DNA from 4 places in the Streptomyces sp. NPDC001351 genome. Region 3 is predicted to be linked to each of the others. Evidence: riboswitches for the same ligand, from Rfam matches in the RefSeq annotation. Region 3 holds a riboswitch; each other region holds the start of a gene.
The links. Region 3 has a riboswitch for cyclic di-AMP ahead of ACFY1U_RS07220 (NlpC/P60 family protein). Riboswitches for the same ligand answer to the same signal wherever they lie in the genome.
Positions count from the first base shown of each region.

Region 1: it holds a riboswitch for cyclic di-AMP, as region 3 does, so the genes downstream of both, ACFY1U_RS13310 (peptidoglycan DD-metalloendopeptidase family protein) here and ACFY1U_RS07220 (NlpC/P60 family protein) in region 3, are expected to answer to the same signal.
Region 2: it holds a riboswitch for cyclic di-AMP, as region 3 does, so the genes downstream of both, ACFY1U_RS06295 (transglycosylase SLT domain-containing protein) here and ACFY1U_RS07220 (NlpC/P60 family protein) in region 3, are expected to answer to the same signal.
Region 4: it holds a riboswitch for cyclic di-AMP, as region 3 does, so the genes downstream of both, ACFY1U_RS43670 (M23 family metallopeptidase) here and ACFY1U_RS07220 (NlpC/P60 family protein) in region 3, are expected to answer to the same signal.

Region 1 covers NZ_JBIAWS010000003.1:667,243-674,079, forward strand. The annotation lists gene ACFY1U_RS13295 (Glu/Leu/Phe/Val dehydrogenase dimerization domain-containing protein) at 1-154, shown strand, start outside; gene ACFY1U_RS13300 (TetR/AcrR family transcriptional regulator) at 263-883, shown strand; gene ACFY1U_RS13305 (SGNH/GDSL hydrolase family protein) at 1,006-1,791, opposite strand; gene ACFY1U_RS13310 (peptidoglycan DD-metalloendopeptidase family protein) at 2,182-3,081, opposite strand; cyclic di-AMP (ydaO/yuaA leader) riboswitch at 3,086-3,244, opposite strand; gene ACFY1U_RS13315 (alpha-galactosidase) at 3,562-5,631, opposite strand; gene ACFY1U_RS13320 (tyrosine-protein phosphatase) at 5,802-6,599, shown strand; gene ACFY1U_RS13325 (DUF6126 family protein) at 6,617-6,742, opposite strand; gene ACFY1U_RS13330 (helix-turn-helix domain-containing protein) at 6,739-6,837, opposite strand, start outside.
Region 2 covers NZ_JBIAWS010000002.1:159,103-165,939, reverse strand. The annotation lists gene ACFY1U_RS06305 (CHRD domain-containing protein) at 1-490, opposite strand, end outside; gene ACFY1U_RS06300 (polyprenyl synthetase family protein) at 650-1,660, opposite strand; cyclic di-AMP (ydaO/yuaA leader) riboswitch at 2,340-2,514, shown strand; gene ACFY1U_RS06295 (transglycosylase SLT domain-containing protein) at 2,519-3,001, shown strand; gene ACFY1U_RS06290 (HAD family hydrolase) at 3,212-4,051, opposite strand; gene ACFY1U_RS06285 (NAD(P)-binding domain-containing protein) at 4,186-5,388, opposite strand; gene ACFY1U_RS06280 (ATP-grasp domain-containing protein) at 5,456-6,724, opposite strand.
Region 3 covers NZ_JBIAWS010000002.1:346,173-353,009, forward strand. The annotation lists gene ACFY1U_RS07205 (NlpC/P60 family protein) at 1-920, opposite strand, end outside; gene ACFY1U_RS07210 (hypothetical protein) at 1,334-1,687, shown strand; gene ACFY1U_RS07215 (hypothetical protein) at 1,665-1,955, opposite strand; gene ACFY1U_RS07220 (NlpC/P60 family protein) at 2,544-3,695, opposite strand; cyclic di-AMP (ydaO/yuaA leader) riboswitch at 3,704-3,861, opposite strand; gene pcrA (DNA helicase PcrA) at 4,313-6,799, shown strand.
Region 4 covers NZ_JBIAWS010000018.1:116,804-123,640, forward strand. The annotation lists gene ACFY1U_RS43655 (DNA topoisomerase (ATP-hydrolyzing) subunit A) at 1-1,238, opposite strand, end outside; gene ACFY1U_RS43660 (M16 family metallopeptidase) at 1,506-2,903, shown strand; gene ACFY1U_RS43665 (M16 family metallopeptidase) at 2,900-4,288, shown strand; cyclic di-AMP (ydaO/yuaA leader) riboswitch at 4,492-4,656, shown strand; gene ACFY1U_RS43670 (M23 family metallopeptidase) at 4,669-5,433, shown strand; gene ACFY1U_RS43675 (GntR family transcriptional regulator) at 5,620-6,312, shown strand; gene ACFY1U_RS43680 (HPr family phosphocarrier protein) at 6,452-6,733, opposite strand.

The sequences.
Region 1 (6,837 bases), on a different contig from region 3:
GGCGTTCGCCCACACCCGCCGCTCGATGCGCGCCCTGACCGAACAGATGCTGGCCCGCGCACAGGCCGACGGGACGACCCCGCGGGCGGCCGCGCACGCCATCGTCGCGGACCGGCTGCCGGTGATCGCGGAACGCTTCGGCTGGTACCGCTGACGACGGTCCGGGGCGAGCAGGTGTACGGCCGGCACTGCGCACCGTCGCGAACCCGCCACGTGCCGACCTCGCCCGGCGTCACCAGCGGCGACGGAATAGGGTGACCGCGTGGCGAGAGTGCGGTTGAGCGTGGCCGAGCGGCGTGAGGAGTTGCTGCGGGCCGCCATCGGGCAGATCGAGGCGCGGGGTGTGGCGGCGGTCAGGATCGCCGACGTGGCCTCGGCGCTCGGCGTGAGCAACGCGCTGGTGCTGTACCACTTCTCCACCAAGGAGAAGCTGGTCGCCGCCGCGTTCACCTTCGCCGCCGAGGACGACCTCGCGCATCTGCGCAAGCTTCTCGGCCGCCGTACGACGGCGTTGCGCCGACTGCGGTCGGCGGTGCGCTGGTACGCGCCGACGGGCCAGGCCAAGGGCTGGCGGCTGTGGATCGAGGGCTGGGCGGCGGCGCTGCGCGAGCCCGCTCTGCGGGAGGTCACGCGCGACCTCGACAAGCAGTGGAAGGCGGCGATCGCCGAGGTCGTCGCGGAGGGCGTGGCCGCGGGTGAGTTCCACTGCCCGGACCCGCACGGCGCCGCCCTGCGCCTGACCGCGCTGCTGGACGGGCTCGCCGTGCAACTCACCTCGTACGCCGGTGCGGTGTCGCGGGCGCGGGCGCAGGAGTGGGTGGACGAGGCGCTGGCCCGGGAACTGGGGCTGGAGCGGGCGGCGTTGACGGCGACGGAGCACTGAGCCCCCGCACTCGGCGGGGGCTCGGTGCCGCCGGGCCGCGTCTCCGCTCGCCGTAGCGATCCGCTCTCAAGCCATCGCGAGCGCCCCGCCCGGCACGGTTTCAGGGCGCCCCAAGGCAGCACTCACGCCACCGAAGCGATCCGCATCTTGATGTCGTCCGGCGACAGCGCACCCTTCGCCGTGATGTGGTCCCCGGACGACTCGCCGCGCAGTCGGCGGCCGATCCACGGCACCAGGTACTCGCGCGCCCAGTGCACGTCGTCCCGTCGCACCTCGAGGGTGCCGCGCGGCGGGAGCGGCGGCCAGGGCTGGTCGGGGTCGGCCGGAACCTCGAGGCCGAGGACCTGCCCGGCGCGCAGCGCCACGCGCGTGTGCCCCTCGGGTGAGAGGTGGAGGCGGTCGCCGTCCCACGCCCTGCGGTCCTGAACGGTCTTCAGGGACCACAGGTCGAGCACGGGACAGCCGTACCGGTCGGCGATGGCCCGTACATGCCCGTTATAGGTGGCGATCTTGCCGCGCAGATGCTTGAGCACGGGAACGCCACGGGTGTCGAAGCCGGTGGTCACCATGACCGTGCCGGCGGCTTCGGTGAGCCGGGCCACCGCCCGCTCGAAGCGCTCGGCGACCTCGTCGGGGTCGGTGCCGGGACGGATGATGTCGTTGCCGCCCGCACAGAAGGAGACCAGGTCCGGCGCCAGTTCGACGGCCTGCGGAACCTGGTCCTCCACGATCTGGTCGAGCAGTTTGCCGCGCACGGCGAGGTTCGCGTACCTGAAGTCGCCCTCGGGTCGCCGGTCCGCGAGAAGTACCGCGAACCGGTCGGCCCAGCCGACGAACGCCCCGTCGGGGCCGGGATCGCCGACGCCCTCGGTGAAGCTGTCCCCCACCGCAACGTACGACCCGATCACTGATCTGCTGTCACTCTTCGAATCGTCTGCCACATCGACCATGATTCACCTTCGAATGTGACCTACGCGACCGTAGGAAAGGGTTGACGCGCGGTGAGATAAGCCACTTCTAAAGTGTTCGCCAAGCCCGGAATAACCCTCCGAGCAGGGATGTTGACGCGTCAGCGATGCTGCGGGGCGGGGCGCCGGACCTTGAAGTCGGCGATCCGGAAATGGCTCCATGTGGCCCGGAAGGCGAAGTGCCCACGTGCGTACGGCTGCTGGTCGGTGCTGTGTGCACTCCAGGCGCAACACGGCAAACAGGCGCACAGCCGGACACACCGAAGGCCGGACCCGGGGATCGAGGTCCGGCCTTCGGCTGCGTGTCAGGCAGGTGGTTGTGAGGGGAGGTCAGCCGACGCCGACGCCCTTCGAGCGGAGGTAGGCGACCGGGTCCACGTCGGAGCCGTAGTCGGGCGTGGTGCGGATCTCGAAGTGCAGGTGCGGGCCGGTCACGTTGCCGGTCGCGCCGGAGAGGCCGAGCTGCTGGCCCTCGGCCACGGTCTGGCCGGCCGAGACGGAGATCTGGGACATGTGCCCGTACTGGGCGTAGTAGCCGTCGGCGAGCCGGACGACGACCTGGTTGCCGTAGGCGCCGCCCCAGCCCGCGGAGACGACCGTGCCCGCACCCACGGACTTGATGGAGGTGCCGGTCGGGACGACGAAGTCGACGCCGGTGTGGTACCCGCTGGACCACATGCTGCCGGCCACGTGATAGCCGGTGCCGATGGTGCCGCCGATCACCGGGAGGGTGAAGCCGGTGGGGGCGGACTCGGAGACCTTGGTGGCGGTCGCCCTGTCGGCGGACGAAGACGTCTTCGAGGCGGACGAGGACGAGGACTCGGTGGTGTCCGTCGCGGCCTTCCGGCCGATCGCCAGTTTCAGGCCCGGGTGGATCAGCGACGGGTTGTCGCCGACGGCCCGGCGGTTGTCCGAGTAGAGCCTGTGCCAGCCGCCGGCGACATGCTGCTCGTCGGCGATCTTCGAGAGGTAGTCGCCGGCCCGCACCGAATAGGTCCGCACGCCCGCATTGCCCGCGGCGCTCTTCTGCGCCGCCTTCTTCTCGGCGACCGGAAGGGACTGGACGGCCTTTTCCGAAACCGCCCGGGAAGCGGACTGAGTTGTGGCGGCATGGGCGCCGGTGGCCCCCATGAGCGGGAGAGCGAGTGCGGCGCCACCGGTTCCGGCGACGGCGATGGAGCGGGTGAAGCGCTGGGGCTTCGGACGGCGGTGCTTACCCTTCGCGGGCATGACGAATTCCTCTCCGGCGCCTGCGAGGTGAGCTGTCGGGTTCGGGCTGGAGATGCCCGGCCGCGCATGCGACGCGGCTTTACCCCTAGCCGTTCCGGAGACCGGAACAGGCGGTTGTACCTGTGGGTCCCCCGCTCCTGCCGTTCACGGGTGAGTTCTGCGGGCACCGGGCGGCGGCAGGATTGGGCGTCCGTCCGGATTGGTGGCGAACGTAAGCGACCAAGACGCAAAGCAACAAGTGCCGGTTCCCCGAGAATGCGTTTCTATTGATCCCTTGTACGAAAACCCGGTGACCCTGCGTGAATTCCCGGATGATCGTCTCCGCCAAACGCCCTTGTAAAGCACCTGAATTACGTGGACATGACGCGCCACGCACCGTCACGGATATGACGCTCCTCACGTGCCCCGACTCCAGAATCCTCTATTCGGGAGCGAGTTGGAATGAAGGGGGCCGAAGGAGCGCCAATCCGGACAGAAGTCTCAGATGCGCCGCAGACGGAAAACTGCCGCGTCGAGGTCACCACGCAATCCGGTACGCAGTCCGTGATGCATCAATACGGCACCGCTGCGGATTTCGCCTGTTTCGGGGCATTCATACGAGGCTGTCGGGTCGAGGCCCCGAAGTCGCAGCGCCGGTACGGGCTCGCCATGACTCTGCGCCTGGAGCCAGGCGAGGACGACCGCCTCGTCCCCGCGCACGTACTGCACCGCGCTCAGGCCGCCGCGCGGCGGCCGCAGCCGGTAGAGGTCCCCGTGCTGCACCAGCGGCCGGATCTCCTTGTAGAGCGCCACCCACTCGCCGGCCTCGACGAGCTCCTCCTCGGTCCACCGGGTGAGGTCCCCGCCGACCCCGAGCACGCCGGCCATGGAGCTCACGAACCGGAAGCGCAGCGAGCTTTCCCGGCCGTTGAGCTGGGTGTTCGGGCTGTCGGTGACCCAGGCGGCCATCACCCGCGCCGGATGGATCTGGCTGAAGCCGTGCTGGATGGCGAGCCGGTCCAGCGGGTCGGTGTTGTCCGAGGTCCACACCTGGTCCGTACGGCTCATGATCCCGAGGTCGATGCGGCCGCCGCCGCCCGAGCAGGACTCGAAGGCGACATTCGGGTGGGCCGCCCGCAGCCGGTCCAACAGGGCGTACAGGGCACGGACATGATCGACCCAGAGGCGCTGCGGGTAGGGCTCGCCGGGCCAGCCCGCGTCGGTGAAGCAGCGGTTGAAGTCCCACTTCACATAGTCGATCGGGGCGCTGGACAGGAGTGCGTCGAGCTGCTCCCAGAGGTATTCCTGGACGTCTTCCCGGGCCAGGTTCAGCACGAGCTGGTTGCGGAATTCCGTCCGCTTTCGTCCCGGCTGGAACTGCACCCAGTCGGGGTGGGCACGGTAGAGCTCGCTGTCCGGGTTGACCATTTCGGGCTCGACCCAGATGCCGAACTGCATGCCGAGGGCGTGCACATAGTCCGCGAGGGGCTTGAGTCCGTTCGGGAAGCGGTCCCGGTTGACCGTCCAGTCGCCGAGTCCGGCGCGGTCGCTGGTGCGCTTGCCGAACCATCCGTCGTCGACCACGAACAGCTCGACGCCGATCGCCGCGGCTCGCCGCGCAAGGGTGCCCTGCTGCTCCTCGGAGATGTCGAACTCCGTGGCCTCCCAGGAGTTGAACAGCACCGGCCGGTCCTGGTCGGCGTCGGGGATGACGTACGCACGCTGGTAGGCGTGCCAGGCGCGGCTCGCGCCGCCGAAACCGCCGTCGCTCCACAGCCCGGCGAAGACGGGAGTGGTGTACGACTCCCCCGGCTCCAGACGCAGCAGCCCCGAGTCGTCGTAACCGGGGCCGCCGGTGATCTGCACGCGCGCGTCCGGGAGCTGCGCCACCGCGATCCGCCAGGAACCCGACCAGCCCAGGGCGCAGCCGTAGACCTCGCCACGCTCCTCGGTGGCGTCGGTGTCGAGGGCGACCCAGGGCAGGTGCTGGTGTCCGGTGTGGCCGCGGCGGCTGCCGATGATCTTCTCACCGTAGGTGAGAGGAGAGGCGGTCAGCCGGGACTCGGCGGCCCAGCGGCCGTGCAGCTGGGCCAGCCGCCACTCCTCGCGCTCGGGCAGCGTCCAGGTCGCGGAGTCGGCGCGCAGCAGCTCCAGGGCGGGCCCCTCGTTGTCGAGGGTCACCCAGCGTTCCACGACGTCGTGCCGCATCCGGTAGTGCAGCGTGATCGCGAGCCCACCGTCCCGGAAGCCCAGCCGGAGGTGGTCGCCCTCCGCCTCATACGTCTCGAAGCGCCACTCGGTGCCGCGCCGCTCGTCGCCGCGCACGGACAGGGCGGGCCGCACAAAGCGGGGACCGCCCTCCACGGGGTATTCCTCGCGCCCGTCGAGCGGGGACTCGAAGGGCCAGTAGTCCGGCAGCGGGCGGACGGCGAGTGCCTCGGCGTCGGCGAGCGCGATCCGGGGGCCCCAGTGCAGGTGCAGCAGCTCGTCGTCCTCGGTGAGGTGGACGGCGTAACTGCTGGCCGGCCCCGAGAGGAGCCACGTACGGCCGTTGTCTGCGATTTCCAGCATCAAGCCCTCACACATCCGAACAGGTGCGACCAATCCGCAACATCATCAAGGCACGTGTGGCCTGGTCGCAACGCCTGTGGACAACTCATTGCCTCAGGAATGCATGTCGTATCGTCGGGAGGGTGCCCGACGACGAGCCGCGCCGGCCGGGCGGACTGGGAGGAAACCCCGTGACGCAGCAGATCCCGTCGACCGAGCCCGAGCTGGCCGGAGTCCGCAACTTCCGTGATGTGGGAGGACTTCCGACGGTGGACGGACGGCGGGTGCGCTACGGAGTGCTGTTCCGCAGCGGCCACCTCGCGCACGCGACCGAGGAGGACGCCGAGTTCCTGTCCTCCCTGGGGCTGCACACCATCTTCGACTTCCGCAACGCGGCGGACCAGAAGCTGGAGGGCCCGGACGTCGAACTGCCGGGCGTCCGCAATGTGAACCTGCCGCTGACGGACCCGGCGGACGGCTCCGGGTTCTGGAAGATGGTCCGGGACGGCGAGATCGAGCAGCTGCGTGAGCTCCTCGGCGACGGCAAGGCGGCGAACCGCATGATCGTCTCCTACCGCACGATCATCAAGGAGCGCACCGCCGAGCACGCGCGTGTGCTGCGCTCGCTCGCCGAGGACAGTGTGCCCGCCCTGATGCACTGCGCGGCGGGCAAGGACCGTGCGGGCCTGTCCATAGCCGTGACGCTGCTCGCGCTGGGCGTCGAGCGCGAGGCGATCGTCGCGGACTACCTGGAGTCGAACGCCAAGCACCGCCGTTACAAGGTGCACCGCAGCAGCAGCTCCGCCGCGGCCTACTCCCCCGAGGTGATGGAGCTGCTCAGCCCCCTGTTCGAGGCGCGCGGTGAGTATCTGGCGGCGGCCTTCGAGACGATCGAGGAGACGTGGGGCGACGTCGGCACCTATCTGGAGCAGGGCCTGGGGCTCACCCCCGGACTCCGCGAACTGCTGCGCGAGCGGCTGCTCGACTGATCGCGCGGGCTGTCCCGCTATTTCGCGCCGACCTGGAACAACAGGTAGATGAAGGCCGCGAAGAGGTGCCCCACCGCGATGTAGATGATCAGGCGCACCCACAGGGCGCGGGGGAACTTCTCCTCCATGTTGCTGTTGCTCATGGCATCTCTCCGGTGATCGGGCCCAGGCACAGCGTGGCCGTCGGGCTCTGCAGCAGGGTGTGGACGAACAGGAGCTCCACGCCGTCCGGATCCAG
Region 2 (6,837 bases), 190 kb from region 3:
CGGCTCCGCCGGGGAACTCGGTGGTGTGCAGGTTGGCGTAGAACGAACCCGGGTCGGACTTGAGAGCGGCGAGCAGGGCGGCGTCCTTGACCTCGACCGTGCCGGTGACGCTGTGCCGCTTGCTGTTCTTCAGCAGGTCGGTGAAGTCGACCTTGACGCCGCCGTTGGTACCCCTGGCGCCCTGGTGGATGTGGAGCATGGTCGGTTTGCCGGTGCCGCGCCAGGTCACGGCGACGGACACCCTGTCGTCCTGCACCTTGATGAACTCGAGAGCGGCGCCGTCCTGGTCGCCGACGGCCGGACCGCCCGCCACGGGCACCTCGTTGGCCCCGCGCAGACTGGCGGCCAGAAGGGTTCCCCCGGTGTCGTCGGACACGGTCCCCCCGGTGGCGTGGGCCGGGATCACGGCGGCGGCGATCCCCCCGGCGGCGGCCACCGCGACAGCGGTGACCATCAGGCTCCTACGGCGCTTCGAGAACGTCGCATTCATGCCCATGATTCTGTTTTCTCCCCGTAGACCGGCCGACACCCCCTGTATCGGCCTTCTGAGATATCACTACGGAAGTGATCTCATTCTGGACTCAGTCCAGACGTGTGACGTGCATCACGCCACCCAGGAGCGCCGGCCAGGGGCCGCACGACGGACGGGTCAGCCGGCCCGGTGCACCACGGCGTCGCACATCTCCATCAGCGAGAGCTTGGCGTCGCACTCCGGCAGCGGAGCCAGGGCCGCTCGCGCGTCCTCCGCGTACCGCACCGTGTCCCGGCGCGCCTGCTCCAGCGCGGGGTGCGCCCGCAGTCCGGCGAGCGCCTCGGCGTGCCGCGCGTCGTCGCTCAGGTCGGAGTCCAGCAGCTCGCACAGGGCGATGTCCTCGGCAAGCCCCAGACGCGCCGCCCGCTCCCGCAGCCGCAGCACCGGAAGGGTGGGGACTCCCTCGCGGAGGTCGGTCCCGGGCGTCTTCCCGGACTCGCGCGACTCGGAGGCGATGTCCAGCACGTCGTCCGCCAGCTGGAAGGCGACCCCGAGCCGCTCCCCGTACTGCGTCAGCACATCCACGACCGTCTCGTCGGCGCCCGACATCATCGCCCCGAAGCGGCAGGACACGGCCACCAGCGAGCCCGTCTTGCCACCGAGCACGTCCAGGTAGTGGTCGACCGGGTCCCGTCCGTCCTGCGGCCCCGCCGTCTCCAGGATCTGCCCCGTGACCAGGCGCTCGAACGCCTCGGCCTGCACCCGGACCGCCTCGGGCCCGAGGTCGGCGAGGATGTGCGAGGCGCGCGCGAACAGGAAGTCGCCGGTGAGGACCGCCACCGAGTTGCCCCAGCGGGCGTTGGCGCTGTCGACGCCGCGCCGCACGGCGGCCTCGTCCATCACGTCGTCGTGGTACAGCGTCGCCAGATGGGTCAGCTCCACCACCACGGCCGACGGCACGACCCCAGGCGCATACGGATCGCCGAACTGGGCGGCGAGCATCACGAGCAGCGGGCGGAACCGCTTCCCGCCCGCCCGCACCAGGTGCTGGGCGGCCTCCGTGATGAAGGGCACCTCACTCTTGGTGGCTTCGAGCAAACCTTCCTCGACGGCCGCCAATCCGGCCTGGACATCGGCTTCCAGAGCCTGGTCCCGCACGCTCAGCCCGAACGGCCCGACGACGGTCACGAGGGGTCTCCTGTCTGCTGGTGTCTACTGGCGGTTACACGGTTTGTCGATAGGTCGCTGACATCACTCAAGTCAGCGTATCCGGTCACCTTTCGATCACCGATGCCGCCCACCCGTCCAGCCCGGGTGGTATCGGATCACGACCGGTATGTTTTTGATCAACCGATAAGAACGGATATCTATCGACTTGTCTATCGGGGTGTCGGCCGACGCGCCTCCCGACACGTCCGTACGAGTCGGCACGGTCGCCCCCTTCCCCCGTTCCCCCGTTCCCCCCACGAAATCGGCTCACGAGGACCTCCGGAGCCCGGCACGGGGTGCTCGACAGGCGACCGTCATGACAACGAGGTGCACCACACCACAGGTTCCGCTTTCGCCCCCCAATGAGGCGATGAGCGGCTGGTTGCCCACGAGTTGGGGCCATTGTCCTATTTGCCGCCCTTGCGGATGCCGGTGACTTGACTCACACGGCAGTACGGGCCGCCGAGGGCCGCCCTCCCGCCGCTTCCCCTCCTCCGTACGCGAGTTGAGCCTTGGCAACCGCAAAGGATCAAGTGCCCCATAAGCCTCAGACCAAGGTCAATAGCCCTGATCTGTGAGCCCGACACTTGTTCCGGCCATGTGCTCTCGCATACGTTCCCGGCCTGTCGGGTGGACGCCGAATCCTGCCGCCGCCCGGGCACGACCATCGACCAACTCACTCGCACGGCAGGAGCGGGGGAACCAGGTAGGCCGCCGGACCGGGCATCGTCCCGGGCCGGCTAGGGGTGAAGTCGCGTTGCCGTACGGCTGCGCGGCCGGGCATCTCCCCGCCCGAACCCGACAGCTCACCTCGCAGGCGCCGGAGAGGATCCCGCCATGTCTGCAACAGGTCAGCACCGCCGCCCCAGAAACAACCGCCTCGCCCGCAAGCTCGCCGTCACCGGTACGGGCGCCGCCGTTCTCGCCCTGCCGCTCATCGGGGCGACCAGTGCGTCCGCGGCCACCCCGACCGTGGCCAACGTGAAGTCGATGGGCTACGCCGACAACCTCGACGGCTGGATCCGGGGCGCCCTCCAGGTCATGAAGCAGAACGGGATTCCCGGGACGTACAACGGCATTTACCGCAACATCATCCGCGAGTCCTCGGGCGACCCGGCCGCCATCAACAACTGGGACTCGAACGCGCTCGCCGGCACTCCGTCCAAGGGTCTGCTGCAGGTCATCGATCCGACGTTCCTCGCCTACCACGTGCCCGGCACGGCAATGAACCCCTTCGACCCGATCGCGAACATCACGGCCGCCTGCAAGTACGCTGCCGCGCGGTACGGGTCGATCGACAACGTGTTCGGCGCCTACTGAGCTCTCCGCCAGAAGTGCCACTCTGCTAGAAGTGCCACGGAGGACTGTCGGTCCTCTGCGGGCCCGTCGTGGCTGGTCGCTCCCTCGCTCTCGGCTTCTCCCCCGCTCTCGGCTTCGCTCGAGCGGGGGGGACCCCCATGAGCGGGGGGACCCCCATCGCGGCGGAGCCGCATATGGATACAGCCCCGCACCCCTTCCGGGTGCGGCCGCTCAAAGCTCCACGAATTCGGCGAGCTCCCCGGACTCGACGAACAGTCGCTCGAGGACGACGGCGATGCCGTCGTCCTCGTTCGACAGGGTGATCTCGTCGGCCACCGCCTTCAGTTCGGGGTGGGCGTTGGCCATGGCGACGCCGTGGGCGGCCCAGTCGAACATGGGGATGTCGTTGGGCATGTCGCCGAAGGCGATCGTCTGCTGCGGGCCGAGTCCCAGGTGTGCGGCGGCCAGCGCGAGGCCCGTCGCCTTGGTGATGCCGCATGGCTGGAGTTCGACGGTCCCCGGCCCCGACATGGTGACGGTGGCCAGCGAACCCACCACCGAACGCGCCGTCGCCGCCAACTCGTCGTCCGACAGGTCGGGATGGCGCAGCAGCACCTTGCTGATGGGTTCGCACCACAGGTCGTCGCGCCGGTCGACCCGGACCGCCGGCAGCGTCGGATGCGGCATCAGGTAGCCCGGTTCGATGAGCGTGAGTCCCTCCACACCGTCCTGGTCGACAGCCGCGTACACCTGGCCCACCTCGGCCTCGATCTTGCCGAGGGCGGTCTCGGCCAGCTCCCGGTCCAGGGTGACGGACCACAGCAGACGGTCCGCGCCCACGTCGTACACCTGCGCGCCCTGCCCGCACACCGCGAGCCCCCTGCCGCCCAGTTGGTCGAAGAGCGGCCGCACCCTGGGGGCCGGCCGGCCCGTCACGACCAGGTGCCGGGCGCCGGCCCCGGCGACCCGTGCGAGAGCGGCGAGGGACCGGTCGGAGAGCGTGTCGTCGCCTCGGAGCAGCGTGCCGTCCAGGTCGGTGGCGATGAGTGCATATGCGGTGGGTGCGGCCATGATCAGAGAATACGGACAGGACGCCCCACCGACTCATCGCGAACCGGACGACGGCCGATTCCCCCACCGGCCCTCGCTCAACTCCCTTATCCTTGTTGGCTCTTCATCGTCAGGCAGGAGCCCGCGACCCGTGCCTAGCCGTGCGCTGCCGCCAGGTGTTTGGCCAGCCTCGGAGAGGCGAACTCGGTGCCGCACACGAAGCGCATCACCGGGCCGTACGACGCCGCGGCCGGCAGGCCGGTGAAGTACAGGCCGGGGACCGATGAGACGTATCCCGCGCCCAGTTTGGGGGTGCCGCGGCTCACCGCGAGTCGCGTGCGCAGTCCGTGGCCGAGGAAGTCCATGGCCGCGATGTCCACCCGGTATCCGGTGGCCGCGATCACGTGGTCCGCGGACATGTCCTGGATGCGGCCCGCGTGGGTGCGGACCGTCAGCTTCGGGCAGCCGTCGGCCGCGTCCGCCCGCACGATCCGGTCGACCTCGCTGACCTGCACCTTTCCCTCGAAACGGTCGCGCAGCCACCACGCGCCGAGCGGGCCGAGGACGCGGCGCACCAGGTAGTGGCGGGCCTCGGCCGGCAGATAGCGGTAGGGGTGCGGGTAGTAGCTGAGGGCCCACAGGGACCAGGCGCGGCCGAAGGGCGACTCGGGGCGCAGCCTGGGCTGCTTCCACGGTGGTGCGCCGAAGGCGACCCTGCCGCGGCCGCGGGAGACCACCCGCACCTGTGCGCCCGCCTCCGCAGCCAGTGCCGCGGTCTCCAGCGCAGACTGGCCGGCGCCGATCACGATCAGTTCCTTGCCGGCGTAGCGCGTCAGGTCGTGCTGCTGGGAGCTGTGGGAGACCGGGCCCGTGGGGGTGGGTCCGTCCGCCGCGGCGGTGGCCAGTTCGGCCGGCAGGTGTGCGAGCCCGGACAGGCCGGTGGCCACGACGACCGCGCGGGCGGTGAACAACTCACCGGAGTCCAGCTTCAGTTCGAAGCCGTCGCCCCCTCGCCGGTCCACCGACACCACCCGCACCCGCTCCAGTTCGGGCACCAGCTTCTGCTGGAACCACTCGCCGTAGGCGATGAAGGTCTCGACGGGGATGATGTCCTCGTCCGTCACCAGCCGCCTGATGCCGGCGGCGTCGCAGTAGTCGGCGAGTGTGTGGCCCTGCTGCGGCGCGTCCAGACTGGAGGCGGCAGGGGTCGACTTGAGGAGCATTCCGGCGGGCATGTGGTCGCGCCAGCTGACCATGGGCTCGCCGAAGACGCGGACCGGCAGTCCGCGTGCTCGGAGATGGGCGGCGGTCGACAGGCCGAAGGGCCCGGCGCCGATGACTGCAACCGGTTGAATCACGAAGTCCCTCCCCAGGACGCTCACTTCGTCACTTCGTGTGGTTCGTCTCGGGCGACCGACCGGCCGGCTAGCCGCCCGAACTGGTGGTGCTGCCACGGCGGTTGGTCCGCCACAGCTGATACAGGTGCTTCGCGCCCGGCCGCACGAAGCGCGCGAGCATCGTGAGGAACGGCAGCGGGTCGTCACCCGCGAGCCAGGCCAGCTCCGTGCCGCTCGCGCGCGCCGGTGCGTGCGGCGTCGTATAGCCGCTGCGGCGGTAGGCGAGCAGGGCGGGCAGGTCGATGTTCTCCACGATGTACCGGTGGCCGGCCCGCTGTTCCCCCTCCGGGACGGTGCGGCCGGTCAGGTCGAGATGCATGGCGCGGACGACGTCCACCCCCGACTCGTTCTCGAAGAGCCGGAACTGGGCGCCCATGCGGGGGTTGAAGTCGAGGAGTTTGTACTGTCCGTCGCGCCGGTCGAAGCGCAGGTCGAGGTCGATGATGCCGGTGAAGCCGATCTGTTTGATGAAACGCGCGGCGATGTCCGCGAGTTCCGGGTTGTCGACGACGTACGCGTTCGCCGTCATGCCCGCGTGCGGCGGCCAGGAGCGCACCTTGACGCCCGTGAACATGGCGAGCGGCGTCGAGTCCTGGTCGAAGTAGGCGTGCACGATCCAGTCCTCGGCGTCCTCCCTGGGCAGGTACTCCTGGAGGATCACCCCGGGGCACTCGCCCCAGTCGCGGGCGAGACCGAGCAGGCCCTCGCGGGTGGCGATCCGCGTCGTGCCGTTCACCGCCGGCCGTTTGCGCCGTACGAACGCCTCGCGGTTCTTGGCCACCACCGGGAAGCGGGCCTTCTCGGCGAACGTGACGATGTCGTCGTACGACTGCGGGAAGGCGGCCGTGGGGCTCGGGATGCCGTGTTCCACGCACAGTTCGTGCAGGCCCTGCTTGCTTGCGAGGCGGCGGGGCAGGGCGTGCTCGACCCGCGGGAACAGGAAGCAGCCGGCGAGGACGTCCTGGTGCTCGGCAATCAGGACGGCGGCCTCCTCGTCGGTGGGGACGAGGACGGTGGGGCGGCCGATGCGGCGCCCGATGCGCAGCAGGCCCTCCACCAGCCGGGCGGGTTCCTCCGTGCCGGTGGTCGGCCAGACGAAGGCTTTCTCGAGGTAGCGGGAGGCGGCGGCGGGTGTGTAGCGGTCCTCGGTGATCGCGTACATCGGCACGCCGAGGCGGCCAAGGCTGCGGATCGCACCCACACCGCCGTGGTGCAGCGGGTAGTCGCCGAACTTGACGATCAGGCCGGGCACTTCACGGTCGGCCGCGAACGGCACACTGCGCGTGCTGCTGGCCACGGGTCCCCCCACGCGTCCCCCCTACGGACCGGACCCACCCCGTCCGTGTCCCCCAAAGGACGCTAAGCCGGAATTGCCACGTCCGACAAGCCCAATTCGGACATTGCAAACTC
Region 3 (6,837 bases):
AGGTCGCCCGGTGCCAGTTCGGAGCGGGAGACGCGGCGCCCGGCGTCGATCTGGGCGTAGGTCGTGCGGGGCAGGGAGATGCCCGCGGAGCGGTAGGCGGCCTGGACGAGGCCCGAGCAGTCGAAGGCGTCCGGGCCGGTCGCGCCCCACACATAGGGGCTGCCCAGCTTGGAGTACGCATACGAGAGGGCCGCCGCCGCGCGGGAGTCGGGCGCCTCGGCGGTCGCGGAGCCGAGAGACACGAGGCCGTCCCGGGTGCCCGCGCCGGACCGTGAGGCGCGGTCGGCGCCGTCCCCGAGCCGAGCGCGCTCGGCGGCCGACAGCCGGGACACCAGCCGCCGCGCCGCATCCAGCTTCCCGGTGATCGTCTTCTCGTCCCGCTTCAGCTCCGCCTGCCGCGACCTGAGTCCGGCCAGCTCGATGCGGGCGGCCCCGCGCAACTGCTCGATCTCCCGCAGCTGTTCGCGTACGTCCGCCATGGCCGCCGCCTGCCGGGTGCCCGCCCGGTCGACGAACTCGGCACCCTCGAGATAGTGGTCGGGGTCGTCCGACAGCGCGAGTTGCAGTGCCGGGTCGAGACCGCCGTCCCGGTACTGCGCCGCGGCGATGGAACCCAGCTCGTCCCGCGCCGAGTTGAGCCGGTCCGCCTTGCGCGCCGCCTCGTCCCGCAGCGTCGACAGCCGCCGCTCGGCTGCGTCCGCCTGCTCCTTCGCCCCGTCGTACTTCTCGGTGGCGGCCTCCGCCTCCTGGTACAGCCTGTCCACCTCCGCCTTGACCTGCGTCGGCGTCAGATCCGGCTCGGCGTGCCCGGTCCCGTCGAAGCCCGTCGCGGTCGCCGCGCCCGCCACGGCGATCGTGAACGCCGTCCGGGCCGGACCGCCGTTGAGCGAGCGCCGGCTTGGCCTGCGGTGCGCTGCCACGTGGACTGCCCGTCCTTTCGTACGACCGCCCGTTCCGGGGCGGCTTACGCGTCCGGCGGCGGCCCGCACAGGGGGAGCGGGCCGCCGCCGGACCTTCTCGGCGGTGGTGGCCGACTGCCGCCCCTGGCCCGGGCGGCGGTGGGGAGCCGGTCACCTGGTGGAGGACGCTAAACCTGTCCGTGCCGGCTCGGTAACGCGATGTGCGGAAGTGCCCTCGGCGGATCGCCGGCTGACCGTATGCGGCCGTGATCCAGGACTCGCGCCGTCGACTTCACGCAGTGCGCTGACCGATGTGGTGGTTCCGGGACACGAGCGGGTGGCGGAGTGCTATGGGCCGCATATATGCAAGATCCACCGATGAAGGCCGGGGCGGTGTCCGGCGCCCCGCGCGCCCCTGTTTAAGCTCCGGCCTCATGGACGTACTCATCCATCTCTTCGTCGGCCTGCACATCATCGGCATCGCCGCGCTCCTCGGCGGCTTCTTCACCCAGATGAAGGCGATGGGCCGCGGCGAGGCCCGCTTCGTCCCGGCGATGCTGCACGGCGCGCTGACGATGCTGGTCACCGGCGCGATTCTGGTCGGCCTCAACCAGGCCGACGACCATCACGTCAACACCGTCAAGATCGGCGTGAAGCTGGCCCTGCTGATCGTGATCCTCGGCCTGGTCTATGTGAAGCGGGAGGACGAGAAGATCGACAAGAGCCTGTTCGGGCTGGTGGGCCTGCTCACCACGGCGAACATCTTCATCGCGGTGCTGTGGACCTGATGCCGGCACGGGCCGCGACGACGGCTCCCGCGGCGACGGACAGCACGGCTGCCGCCGTCATCCCCAGCGGGAAAACGATCGCGCGGCGCCACACGTCGTAGCCGCGCCGCGGCCTGACCGCCTCGGCGACGAGCAGTACGGCGTACCAGGCCGGGTCGAGCACGAGCAGTGCCACGGTGACGGCGCGCAGGACACCGCACTCGTCGCCGTTCCACAGATACAGGCGCGCGCTGTCCGCCGGGACGAGCTTCGATCCGGCGACCGTCATTGTGTCGGTCGGGCTGCACCTGACGGGTACGAGGTGCTGTCGAGGGTCGTCCTGGGCCTGGCCCGTGTCGCCCGGGTGGCGCTTGCGGCAGGCGTCGGTGTCCGTCTGGTGCGGGAGCCGGAGAGGTGGCGGGCGGAGGCGGGGGCGCCGGGAGCGCTGACCGCCGTCGCGGCGACCGCCGTCCTCGGGACCCGGTTCTCCGCCCTCGGACGGCAGACCCTCGCCGCGGCCCTGCTCGCGCCGGCGGCCGTGCCGTGGCCGCTGCTGCCGGCCTGGCGCGGTGTTCCTGTGCTTGCGTGGCCACACAGGGGGCTCGCGGTGCTCGGCGCCACGCTCGCCGGGGCGGAGGCGACGGCATGGCTCGCGCACGCGGCGCTCGCGCTGCTCCGGCTCGGGCTCGTCCTCTACGGCTGCGCGCTCGCCGTCACAGCGGCCCCGGCCGCAGGCGAACGCTGCGCCCAGCAGGAGCGGAGAGAGGCGGGGCCTGACATGGGGCCATGCCAAGGAGTGCGTCGCGGGTTGAGCGCGGCCACGCGCGCGTGCGTCACAAACTGCCCCGCACGCGCGCGTGCCCTGCCCTGCGGTGCCTCAGGCAGGCCGCACCACACTGTGGATGATCGATTCGCCGCCGTAGTAGATCGACTCCTCGCGCACGTATGCGCCGGGCTTGGGGGCGTGGATCATCATGCCGTTGCCGATGTAGATGCCGACGTGGCTGATGTCGTCGTAGAAGAAGATCAGGTCGCCGGGCTGCGCGTCGGTCAGGGAGACCGTGGTGCCGGCGTTGACCTGGTCGTAGGTGGTACGGGGGAGGTCGACGCCGGCGGCCTTCCAGGCGGCCTGGGTGAGGCCGGAGCAGTCGTAGGACTCGGGGCCGGTGGCGCCCCAGACGTACGGCTTGCCGATCTGCGCGCGGGCGAAGGCCAGCGCCTTCTCGGCCTTGGTGGCGTACGAGGAGTCGCTGGTGGAGGTGGATCCCGAGCCGGAGGAGCCGCTGTCCTGGGCCGCGGCCTCTTCCTTGGCCTTCTCCGCCGCCGCCTGCTGCTTCGCCAGCTCCGCGGCCTTGCGGGCGGCCTCTTCCTCCTTCTGCTTCTGGATCGCCGCGAGCCGCGCCTTCTCCTCGGCGGTCAGCTTCGACAGCAGCTCGCGCGCGTCGGAGAGCTTCTTCTGCACCGTGGACTTGGCGGTCTGCAGGTCGTGCTGTGTCGCGGTGAGCGTCTCGAGGCTCCTGGAGGCCTCCTGGCGCTTCTTCATCGTCGCGGACTGCTCGGTGAAGTACTCGTCGACCGCGCTCTTCTGACGAGAGGTCAGCCGACTCATCAACTGCGTCTGGTCGAAGTAGTCCTGCGGGGAGTCCGCGAGCAGGAAGGTCGCCGTGTCGGGTGCGGCGGCTCCGGTCCGGTACTGGGCCGCGGCGAAGGAACCGAGCTGGTCCCGCTCCTCGTTGAGCTTCTGCGTGCGCTTGGCGACGTCGTCGAGGAGGGTGTCGACGTTCTTGCGCTGCTTCGTGGTCTTCTCTTTGGCCGCGTTGTACTTCTCGGTGGCCGACTCCGCCTGGCGGTAGAGGTCGTCGACCTTCTTCTCGACCTCTTCGAGGCTGGGGTTGCCGTCGGCGGCGGGGGCGGCGTTCGCCGACTGGGACAGCAGGGCCACCGAGGTGAGGGCGGCCGTGGCGAGGGCGGGGGTGCGTATGCCTGCTACGCGCGTACCCGCGGGGCGCGACTTGCGGTGCGACGCCAAGGGAGGCGACTCCTTCCATGTTCCGCCTACCGGGTTAGCTGTCGGGTTCGGGCGGGTGGTTCGGAAGGGTTGCCCTACGGTCCGTGCCCCGAAAGGGAGGAGGACCGATTCACCCCAAGGTCGGTGTGGGTCCCCGGCTCCGGATGCGCGGCGGCGCTCCGGACTCGGCGGAGGCCGCGCGGCCCGGCGACGTTCGCCGGTGGGGGTCGTGCGGCCTGCCGGAACGGTAGCCAACTCGTGTGGCCCCTGTGAAGGTTGATGTTCGATATGCCCGATACATTTTCGTGACCTTCGGTCAGGGGGCCGGGTACGGTCGCCAATCCGGAACCCTCTGTGGAGGCTGGGCATGTTTTGATCGGAGTCGTAGTCTTCGACCCGCTTCCGGCGGATTGCTTCCAGCCTGGAAGTCGCCGTCCGCCTACGGGGCGGCATGATCCATGTCCCTGGTCGATTACGGACCGTGACGGTGCGGTTCTGGAGGGCGAGAGGGCGCCAGTGGTCGGCTCTGGAGGAATCAGGGATTCTGCGGCCGCGGCACCCCGGGGAGCCCGCGGATTCCGGCGATGTTCTCAGGGCGGCGGCGGGCTGTCAGTGGGGCACCCTAGACTCGGAGAGCGATGAGCAGCCTCTTTGACGACAGCTTCCTGGCGAACCTCCAGGCCCCCCGCGGGCACGAGGAGGAACCTCCGCCGCCGCCCGAGGACGATCACGTACCGGAGCCGGTTCCGGACGATCTGTTCGGCGGGAAGTTCGACGTGCCACCGGACCGGGAGGCCTACTACCGCGACGGCGCCCCCCGCCCGGCGGTCGACCCGGCCGCGCTCCTGGACGGGCTGAACGAGAACCAGCGCGCGGCCGTCGTCCACTCCGGCACCCCCCTGCTCATCGTGGCCGGTGCCGGCTCCGGCAAGACCCGCGTGCTCACCCACCGCATCGCCTACCTCCTGGGCGAGCGGAACGTGCATCCGGGCCAGGTCCTCGCGATCACCTTCACCAACAAGGCCGCGGGTGAGATGAAGGAGCGCGTCGAGCAGCTCGTCGGCCCGCGCGCGAACGCGATGTGGGTGATGACCTTCCACAGCGCGTGCGTGCGCATCCTGCGCAGGGAGTCCAAGAAGCTCGGTTTCACCTCCTCCTTCTCGATCTACGACGCGGCCGACAGCAAGCGCCTGATGGCCCTGGTCTGCCGCGACCTGGACCTCGACCCCAAGCGCTACCCGCCGAAGTCCTTCAGCGCCAAGATCTCGAACCTGAAGAACGAGCTGATCGACGAGGAGGACTTCGCCGCCCAGGCCGCCGACGGCTTCGAGAAGACCCTCGCCCAGGCCTACGCCATGTACCAGTCAAGGCTGCGCGAGGCGAACGCCCTCGACTTCGACGACCTGATCATGACGACGGTCAACCTGCTGCGCGCCTTCCCGGACGTCGCCGAGCACTACCGCCGCCGCTTCCGGCACGTCCTGGTCGACGAGTACCAGGACACCAACCACGCCCAGTACGCGCTCGTGCGGGAACTCGTCGGCACCGGCACGCACGATGAGGACGTACCGCCGAACGAGTACGACCTCCAGCCCGCCGAACTCTGCGTCGTGGGCGACGCCGATCAGTCGATCTACGCCTTCCGCGGTGCGACGATCCGCAACATCCTCCAGTTCGAGGAGGACTACCCGGACGCGACGACGATCCTGCTGGAGCAGAACTACCGCTCCACCCAGACGATCCTCTCCGCGGCCAACGCGGTCATCGAGCGCAACGAGTCCCGCCGCCCCAAGAACCTGTGGACGAACGCGGGCGCGGGCGCCCGCATCACCGGCTACGTCGCCGACACGGAGCACGACGAGGCCCAGTTCGTCGCCGACGAGATAGACCGTCTCACGGACGCCGGCGAGACGAAGGCCGGAGACGTCGCCGTCTTCTACCGCACCAACGCCCAGTCCCGTGTCTTCGAAGAGGTCTTCATCCGCGTCGGCCTGCCCTACAAGGTCGTCGGCGGTGTCCGCTTCTACGAGCGCAAGGAGGTCCGGGACGTCCTCGCCTATCTGCGAGTGCTGGCCAACCCCGAGGACTCGGTGCCGCTGCGCCGCATCCTCAACGTGCCCAAGCGCGGCATCGGCGACCGCGCGGAGGCGATGATCGACGCCCTCGCCCAGCGGGAGAAGATCAGCTTCCCGCAGGCGCTGCGCCGCGTCGACGAGGCATACGGCATGGCCGCGCGGTCGGCCAACGCCGTCAAGCGGTTCAACACGCTGATGGAGGACCTCCGGACGATCGTCGAGTCCGGGGCGGGCCCGGCGACCGTCCTGGAGGCGATCCTCGAACGCACCGGCTACCTCGCCGAGTTGCAGGCCTCCACCGACCCGCAGGACGAGACCCGCATCGAGAACCTCCAGGAACTCGCCGCCGTGGCCCTGGAGTTCGAGCAGGAGTCGGGTGAGGGTGAGGAGTCAGGCTCTCTCGCCGACTTCCTGGAGCGCGTCGCGCTGGTCGCCGACTCCGACCAGATCCCCGACGAGGAGGAGGACGGCTCCGGAGTCATCACCCTGATGACCCTGCACACCGCCAAGGGCCTCGAGTTCCCGGTGGTCTTCCTCACCGGCATGGAGGACGGCGTCTTCCCGCACATGCGCGCCCTCGGCCAGACCAAGGAGCTGGAGGAGGAGCGCCGGCTCGCGTACGTCGGCATCACGCGCGCGCGTGAGCGGCTGTATCTGACGCGGTCGTCGCTGCGCAGCGCGTGGGGGCAGCCGTCGTACAACCCGCCCTCCCGGTTCCTGGAGGAGATCCCGGCGCAGCACGTCGACTGGAAGCGCACGGGCGCCGCCGCCCCGGTCTCCTCCGGCCCGGCGTCGGGCCTGGCCGCCTCCTTGTCGTCCTCCCGCTCGCGCTCGTCGGCATCGGGAGCGTCCGGTTTCGCCACGAGCCGGGCCTCCGAGAAGCCGGTGGTCTCGCTGGCCGTGGGCGACCGGGTCACGCACGACCAGTTCGGGCTCGGCACGGTCGTGGCCGTGAAGGGCACGGGCGGCAACGCCGAGGCGACGATCGACTTCGGCGACACCAAGCCGAAGCGCCTGCTGCTGCGGTACGCACCGGTCGAGAAGCTGTAACTGCCGGTGCCCCACCGCCCGTCGTGGGGGTCCCCCCG
Region 4 (6,837 bases), on a different contig from region 3:
TCGCTGGAGCGGATCAGCCGGATGACCTCGTCGATGTCGACGAGGGCCGTCAGCAGGCCCTCCACCAGGTGCAGCCGGTCGCGGCGCTTGGTGCGGCGGAACTCGCTGCGGCGGCGCACGACCTCGAAGCGGTGGTCGAGGTAGACCTCCAGGAGCTCCTTGAGGCCCAGGGTGAGCGGCTGGCCGTCCACCAGCGCCACGTTGTTGATGCCGAAGGACTCCTCCATCGGCGTCAGCTTGTACAGCTGCTCCAGGACGGCCTCCGGCACGAAGCCGTTCTTGATCTCGATGACCAGGCGCAGGCCGTGCTCGCGGTCGGTGAGGTCCTTGACATCGGCGATGCCCTGGATCTTCTTCGAACCGACCAGGTCCTTGATCTTGGCGATCACCTTCTCCGGGCCGACCGTGAAGGGCAGTTCGGTGACGACCAGGCCCTTGCGGCGGGCGGTGACGGTCTCGATCTCGACCGTGGCACGGATCTTGAAGGTGCCCCGGCCCGTCTCGTACGCGTCCCGGATGCCGGCGAGGCCGACGATGCGGCCGCCGGTGGGCAGGTCCGGGCCGGGGACGTGCTTCATCAGGGTGTCGAGATCCGCACCCGGGTAGCGGATCAGGTGCCGGGCGGCCGCGATGACCTCGGCGAGGTTGTGCGGCGGCATGTTCGTCGCCATGCCGACCGCGATGCCCGACGAGCCGTTCACCAGCAGGTTCGGGAAGGCCGCGGGCAGGGCGACCGGCTCCTGCTCCTGGCCGTCGTAGTTGGGCGCGAAGTCGACCGTGTCCTCGTCGATCGACTCCGTCATCAGGCTCGTCGCCTGGGCCTGGCGGCACTCGGTGTACCGCATGGCGGCCGGCGGGTCGTCGTTGCCCAGCGAGCCGAAGTTGCCGTGGCCGTCGACGAGCGGCACGCGCATGGAGAAGGGCTGGGCCATGCGCACCAGGGCGTCGTAGATCGACGCGTCGCCGTGCGGGTGCAGCTTGCCCATGACCTCGCCGACCACGCGCGCGCACTTCACATAGCCGCGGTCGGGGCGCAGGCCCATCTCGTTCATCTGGTAGACGATGCGGCGGTGGACCGGCTTGAGGCCGTCGCGGGCGTCGGGCAGGGCTCGGGAGTAGATGACCGAGTACGCGTACTCGAGGAAGGAGCCCTGCATCTCGTCGACGACGTCGATGTCGAGGATGCGCTCCTCGAACGAGTCGTCGGGCGGCGGGGTCTTCGTGCTGCGGCGGGCCATCGCTGCCGGCTCCTCTTTTCTGGCTGCTCGCGCTGAAGCGTGAACGGGTTCTGACGCGACCATTGTGGACCGCGGCACTGACAACGCGGACGAGGACCTGGCGTCGAAGTAGGTTCCCGGCGTGGCGGAAGGCTACGCGATCCGCTGTGGGCGTATGTCGTCCGGGAACTTCGCCGACGATCTGCACGCTTGCATACAGTGGCAGGACCGGCAGGAAAACCGCGGTTCGAACCACCGCATCCGCGAGGCGAAGGGACGTACATGCCCATGGGTCACACGGCCACAGACCAGGCAGGCACCGGGGGCCTGACAGCGACCGAGCACCGCCTGGCCAACGGCCTGCGCGTGGTGCTCTCAGAGGATCACCTGACCCCGGTCGCGGCGGTGTGCCTCTGGTACGACGTCGGCTCGCGCCACGAAGTCAAGGGACGTACCGGCCTGGCTCACCTTTTCGAGCACCTGATGTTCCAGGGCTCCGGGCAGGTCAAGGGCAACGGGCACTTCGAGCTGGTGCAGGGCGCCGGAGGCTCGCTGAACGGCACCACCAGCTTCGAGCGCACCAACTACTTCGAGACCATGCCCGCCCACCAGTTGGAGCTCGCCCTCTGGCTGGAGGCCGACCGGATGGGCTCCCTGCTCGCCGCCCTCGACGACGAGTCCATGGAGAACCAGCGGGACGTCGTCAAGAACGAGCGCAGGCAGCGCTACGACAACGTGCCGTACGGCACGGCGTTCGAGAGGCTGACCGCCCTCGCCTACCCGGAGGGCCACCCGTACCACCACACGCCGATCGGCTCGATGGCCGACCTGGACGCGGCGACCCTGGAGGACGCGCGCGCGTTCTTCCGCACGTACTACGCGCCGAACAACGCCGTCCTCTCGGTGGTCGGCGACATCGACCCGGAGCAGACGCTCGCCTGGATCGAGAAGTACTTCGGGTCCATCGCCTCGCACGACGGGAAGCCGGAGCCCCGCGACGGCTCGCTGCCCGAGATCATCGGCGAGCAGCTGCGCGAGGTCATCGAGGAGGAGGTCCCGGCGCGCGCCCTGATGGCGGCCTACCGGCTGCCCGAGGACGGCACGCGCGCGGCGGACGCCGCCGACCTGGCGCTCACCGTCCTCGGCGGCGGCGAGTCCTCCCGCCTCTACAACCGGCTGGTACGCCGCGACCGTACGGCCGTCGCGGCCGGGTTCGGTCTGCTGCGGCTGGCCGGAGCGCCCTCCCTGGGCTGGCTGGACGTGAAGACCTCCGGTGACGTCGAGGTGCCGGTGATCGAGGCCGCCATCGACGAGGAGCTCGCCCGGTTCGCCGCGGAGGGCCCCACGGCCGAGGAAATGGAGCGCGCCCAGGCCCAGTTGGAGCGCGAGTGGCTGGACCGGCTCGGCACGGTCGCGGGCCGCGCCGACGAACTGTGCCGGTTCGCCGTCCTGTTCGGCGACCCGCAGCTCGCCCTCACCGCCGTACAGCGCGTCCTGGAGGTGACGGCCGAGGAGGTCCAGGAGGTCGCCAAGGCCCGCCTGCGCCCGGACAACCGCGCGGTGCTCGTCTACGAGCCGCTCTCGCCCGAGTCCGCGGAGCACACCCAGGACGAGGACTTCCCCGAAGACCCCGAGTCCGAAGCCACGGTGCAAGCCACCGACCAGAACGAGGAGGCGGCCAAGTGACCGAGCTCGCCACGATGCAGTTCCACCCGCAGCCCCGGGCGGGCGAGGCCAAGCCGTGGGCGTTCCCGTCCCCCGAGCGTGGCGCGCTCGACAACGGCCTGACCGTCCTGCGCTGCCACCGTCCCGGCCAGCAGGTCGTCGCCGTGGAGGTGCTCCTGGACGCGCCCCTGGAGGCCGAGCCGGCCGGTTTCGAGGGCGTTGCCACGATCATGGCGCGAGCCTTCTCCGAGGGCACCGACAAGCACTCCGCCGAGGAGTTCGCCGCCGAGCTGGAGCGCTGCGGCGCCACCCTCGACTCGCACGCCGACCACCCGGGCGTACGTCTGAGCCTCGAGGTCCCGGCCTCCCGTCTCACCAAGGCGCTCGGTCTGCTCGCCGACGCCCTCAGGGCGCCCGCGTTCGCCGACAGCGAGGTCGAGCGGCTGGTCCGCAACCGCCTGGACGAGATCCCGCACGAGCTGGCCAACCCCTCGCGGCGTGCCGCCAAGGAGCTCTCCAAGGAGCTCTTCCCGGCGACCTCGCGCATGTCGCGCCCGCGCCAGGGCACCGAGGAGACGGTCGAGAAGATCGACGCGGCGGCCGTACGCGCCTTCTACGACCGCCATGTCCGGCCCGCCACGGCCACCGCCGTCGTCGTCGGCGACCTCACCGGCATCGACCTGGACGCGCTGCTCGGCGACACCCTGGGCGCGTGGACCGGCTCCAAGGCCGAACCCCGCCCCGTGCCGCCGGTGACCGCCGACGACACCGGGCGCGTGATCATCGTCGACCGTCCCGGCGCCGTCCAGACGCAGCTGCTCATCGGCCGCGTCGGCGCCGACCGGCACGACCGCGTGTGGCCCGCCCAGGTGCTCGGCACGTACTGCCTCGGCGGCACCCTCACCTCGCGCCTGGACCGCGTCCTGCGCGAGGAGAAGGGCTACACCTACGGTGTGCGCGCGTTCGGTCAGGTCCTCAGGTCCGCCCCGGACGGCTCCGGCGCCGCGATGCTCGCCATCAGCGGCTCCGTCGACACCCCGAACACCGGCCCGGCGCTCGACGACCTCTGGAAGGTGCTGCGCACGCTCGCCGAGGGCGGTCTCACCGACGCCGAGCGCGACGTCGCCGTACAGAACCTGGTCGGTGTGGCGCCGCTGAAGTACGAGACCGCGGCGGCCGTGGCGAGCACCCTGGCCGACCAGGTCGAGCAGCACCTGCCCGACGACTACCAGGCGACGCTGTACCAGCAGCTCGCCGCGACCGGAACCGTGGAGGCCACCGCGGCGGTCGTGAACGCCTTCCCGGTGGACCGTCTGGTGACGGTTCTCGTCGGGGACGCGGCGCAGATCAAGGAGCCTGTCGAGGCCCTCGGGATCGGTGAAGTCGCGGTGGTGTCGGCCGAGTAGCGGCACGCGCGCGTGGCGTGGCCCTGGTGACGGATGCGTCACCAGGGCCCTCTTATGTCCGAATTGGCGGAGAATCGAAGGAGAGTTGCCTGTCTGCCCTGTGGGATGCGCTACAAACGCCTTGATCCGTTTGGGGATTGAAAGTGCTGCCGCTTAGCGTCTTCCGGGCTGTCCGTCAGGCACCGCGCCGCATCCGCGGCACCGGACAGCCATCGCCGAGTCCCCGTACGGCGCGAGCCAGGGGAGCCGGGGACCCACCGCAGTCCCTGGGGTGAATCGGACGCCCGCGCGTGCAGCGAGGGAGTCCGTAGGAGACCTTCCTGCTCCGAACCCGTCAGCTAACCCGGTAGGCGAGAGGGAAGGAAAGGACCAGCCACCACATGGCGTTCACGCGCGCCACCGGGAAGCACCGTCGCCCCGCACGGATGCACCGCACCAGCACCCGCGCCGCCGGGGTCGCGGCCCTCGCCGCCACCGGCGTCATCGGTACCCTGGCAGCCCCCGCGCTCGCCGCCGACACCTCCGTCGAGCAGACCGGGCTCACCCCCGTCATCACCATCGGCGACACGATCGCCGACAAGATCGACGCCCAGGCCGACGCCCAGAAGCAGGCCGCCGAGGAGGCCGCGCTCAAGAAGGCGGCCCAGGAGGCGGCACGCGAGAAGGCCGCCGCCCAGGCCAAGCAGGAGCGCGAGGCCAAGGAGCGCGCCGCCCGCGAGGCCGAGCGCAAGCGCCTCAACACGTTCGTGGCGCCGATATCGAACTCGTACGTCTCCACCGGCTACCGGGCCAGCAGCTCCCTGTGGTCCTCCGGCAGCCACACCGGCATCGACTTCCACGCCGCGAGCGGTACGCCCGTCCACGCGGTCGGCGCCGGCACCGTCGTCCAGACCGGCTGGGGCGGCGCCTACGGCAACCAGATCGTGATCAAGATGCAGGACGGCACGTACACCCAGTACGGCCATCTGTCGTCCATCGGCGTCTCGGTGGGCCAGACGGTCACCCCGGGCCAGCAGATAGGCCTCTCCGGCGCGACCGGCAACACCACCGGACCGCACCTGCACTTCGAGGCCCGTACGACCCCCGAGTACGGCTCGGACATCGACCCCGTCGCCTATCTGCGCTCGCACGGCGTGAACGTCTGACGACGGATCGCAGGATCTGCTGAAGCCCCGGCTCCCGAGCCGGGGCTTTCGGTGTTTCTGCCGCCCCGCTGTCCAAAAAATATCCATGGATTCCGGCCCGCCGTCGGAAATTCCGGCTCCGTGCAATAGAGTCACCGATACACGTCAATCATCGACGTTTCACGGGGATTAAGTCGGAGGTCGGTCATGCGTATTCCGGCGCACTCGGTGTGCACGGCGATCCGGGACGACATCGTCGCCGGTGTCTACGAGCGCGGCAGCCGCCTCACCGAGGAACTCCTCGCGCGCCGCTACGGCGTCTCGCGCGTCCCCGTGCGCGAGGCCCTGCGCACCCTGGAGGCCGAGGGCTTCGTGGTGACCCGGCGGCACGCGGGCGCGTGCGTCGCGGAACCGACCGAGCAGGAGGCCGCCGACCTGCTGGAGATGCGCATGCTGCTGGAACCGCTCGGCGCCTCCCGGGCCGCCCAGCGGCGCACCGACGCCCATCTCAAGGTCCTGCGCGGCCTGGTCAGACTGGGCCAGGAGCGGGCCAGGAGGGGCAACAGCGAGGATCTGCGCTCCCTGGGGGGCTGGTTCCACGAGACGCTCGCCCAGGCCTCCGGAAGCCCCGCGCTGACCTCGATGCTGACCCAGCTGCGCCACAAGATCGCCTGGATGTACGCCGTGGAGGCACCGGCCAACCCCGTGGAGTCCTGGGCGGAGCACGGCGCGATCGTCGACGCCGTGGCCCGCGGCGACAGCGAGCGCGCGCGGGCGGTCACCGCGCTGCACACCGAGCGCTCGAGCGCCGTGCACCGGCTGCGCTTCGGCGGCCCGGAGCGGGTGAACGGTGTGAGGAACTCGCAACATGCCGTAAACATGTCGGGCCTGCGGCATTAACACGGGCGCCGTATACAAAGAAGGAACAATTCGAGGGGCATTGTTTCTGCTGCCCGTGATCGGAAATTGCAGCGCCCCTGCGCGGGAAATGCGAAGGGCTCGCCCGGCAATTCGGACGAGCCCTTCTGTGGTGCCGTGATCAGACGGTCTCGGGAAGCTCCTCGAGCCCCTCGGAGACCAGCTTCGCCAGCCGGTCGAGGGCGACGTCCGCACCCTCGGCCTCGGAGGCGAGCACGATCTCCTCGCCGCCCTGGGCGCCCAGGCCGAGAACGGCCAGCATGGAGGCCGCGTTGACGGGGTTGCCGTCGGCCTTGGCGATCGTCACCGGGATACCTGCGGCCGTGGCGGCCCGGACGAAGATGGAAGCGGGGCGGGCGTGGAGGCCCTCGGCCCAGCCGACGTTGACGCGGCGCTCAGCCATGTGATGCTGCCCTTCAGTGTCTCAGGGTTGTCTAGACCAGTTTCCCACACGTGAAACGTCTCCGGAGCGGTCCTGTGTCCCGTCCGGGGTGGGCGGTCGGGCCG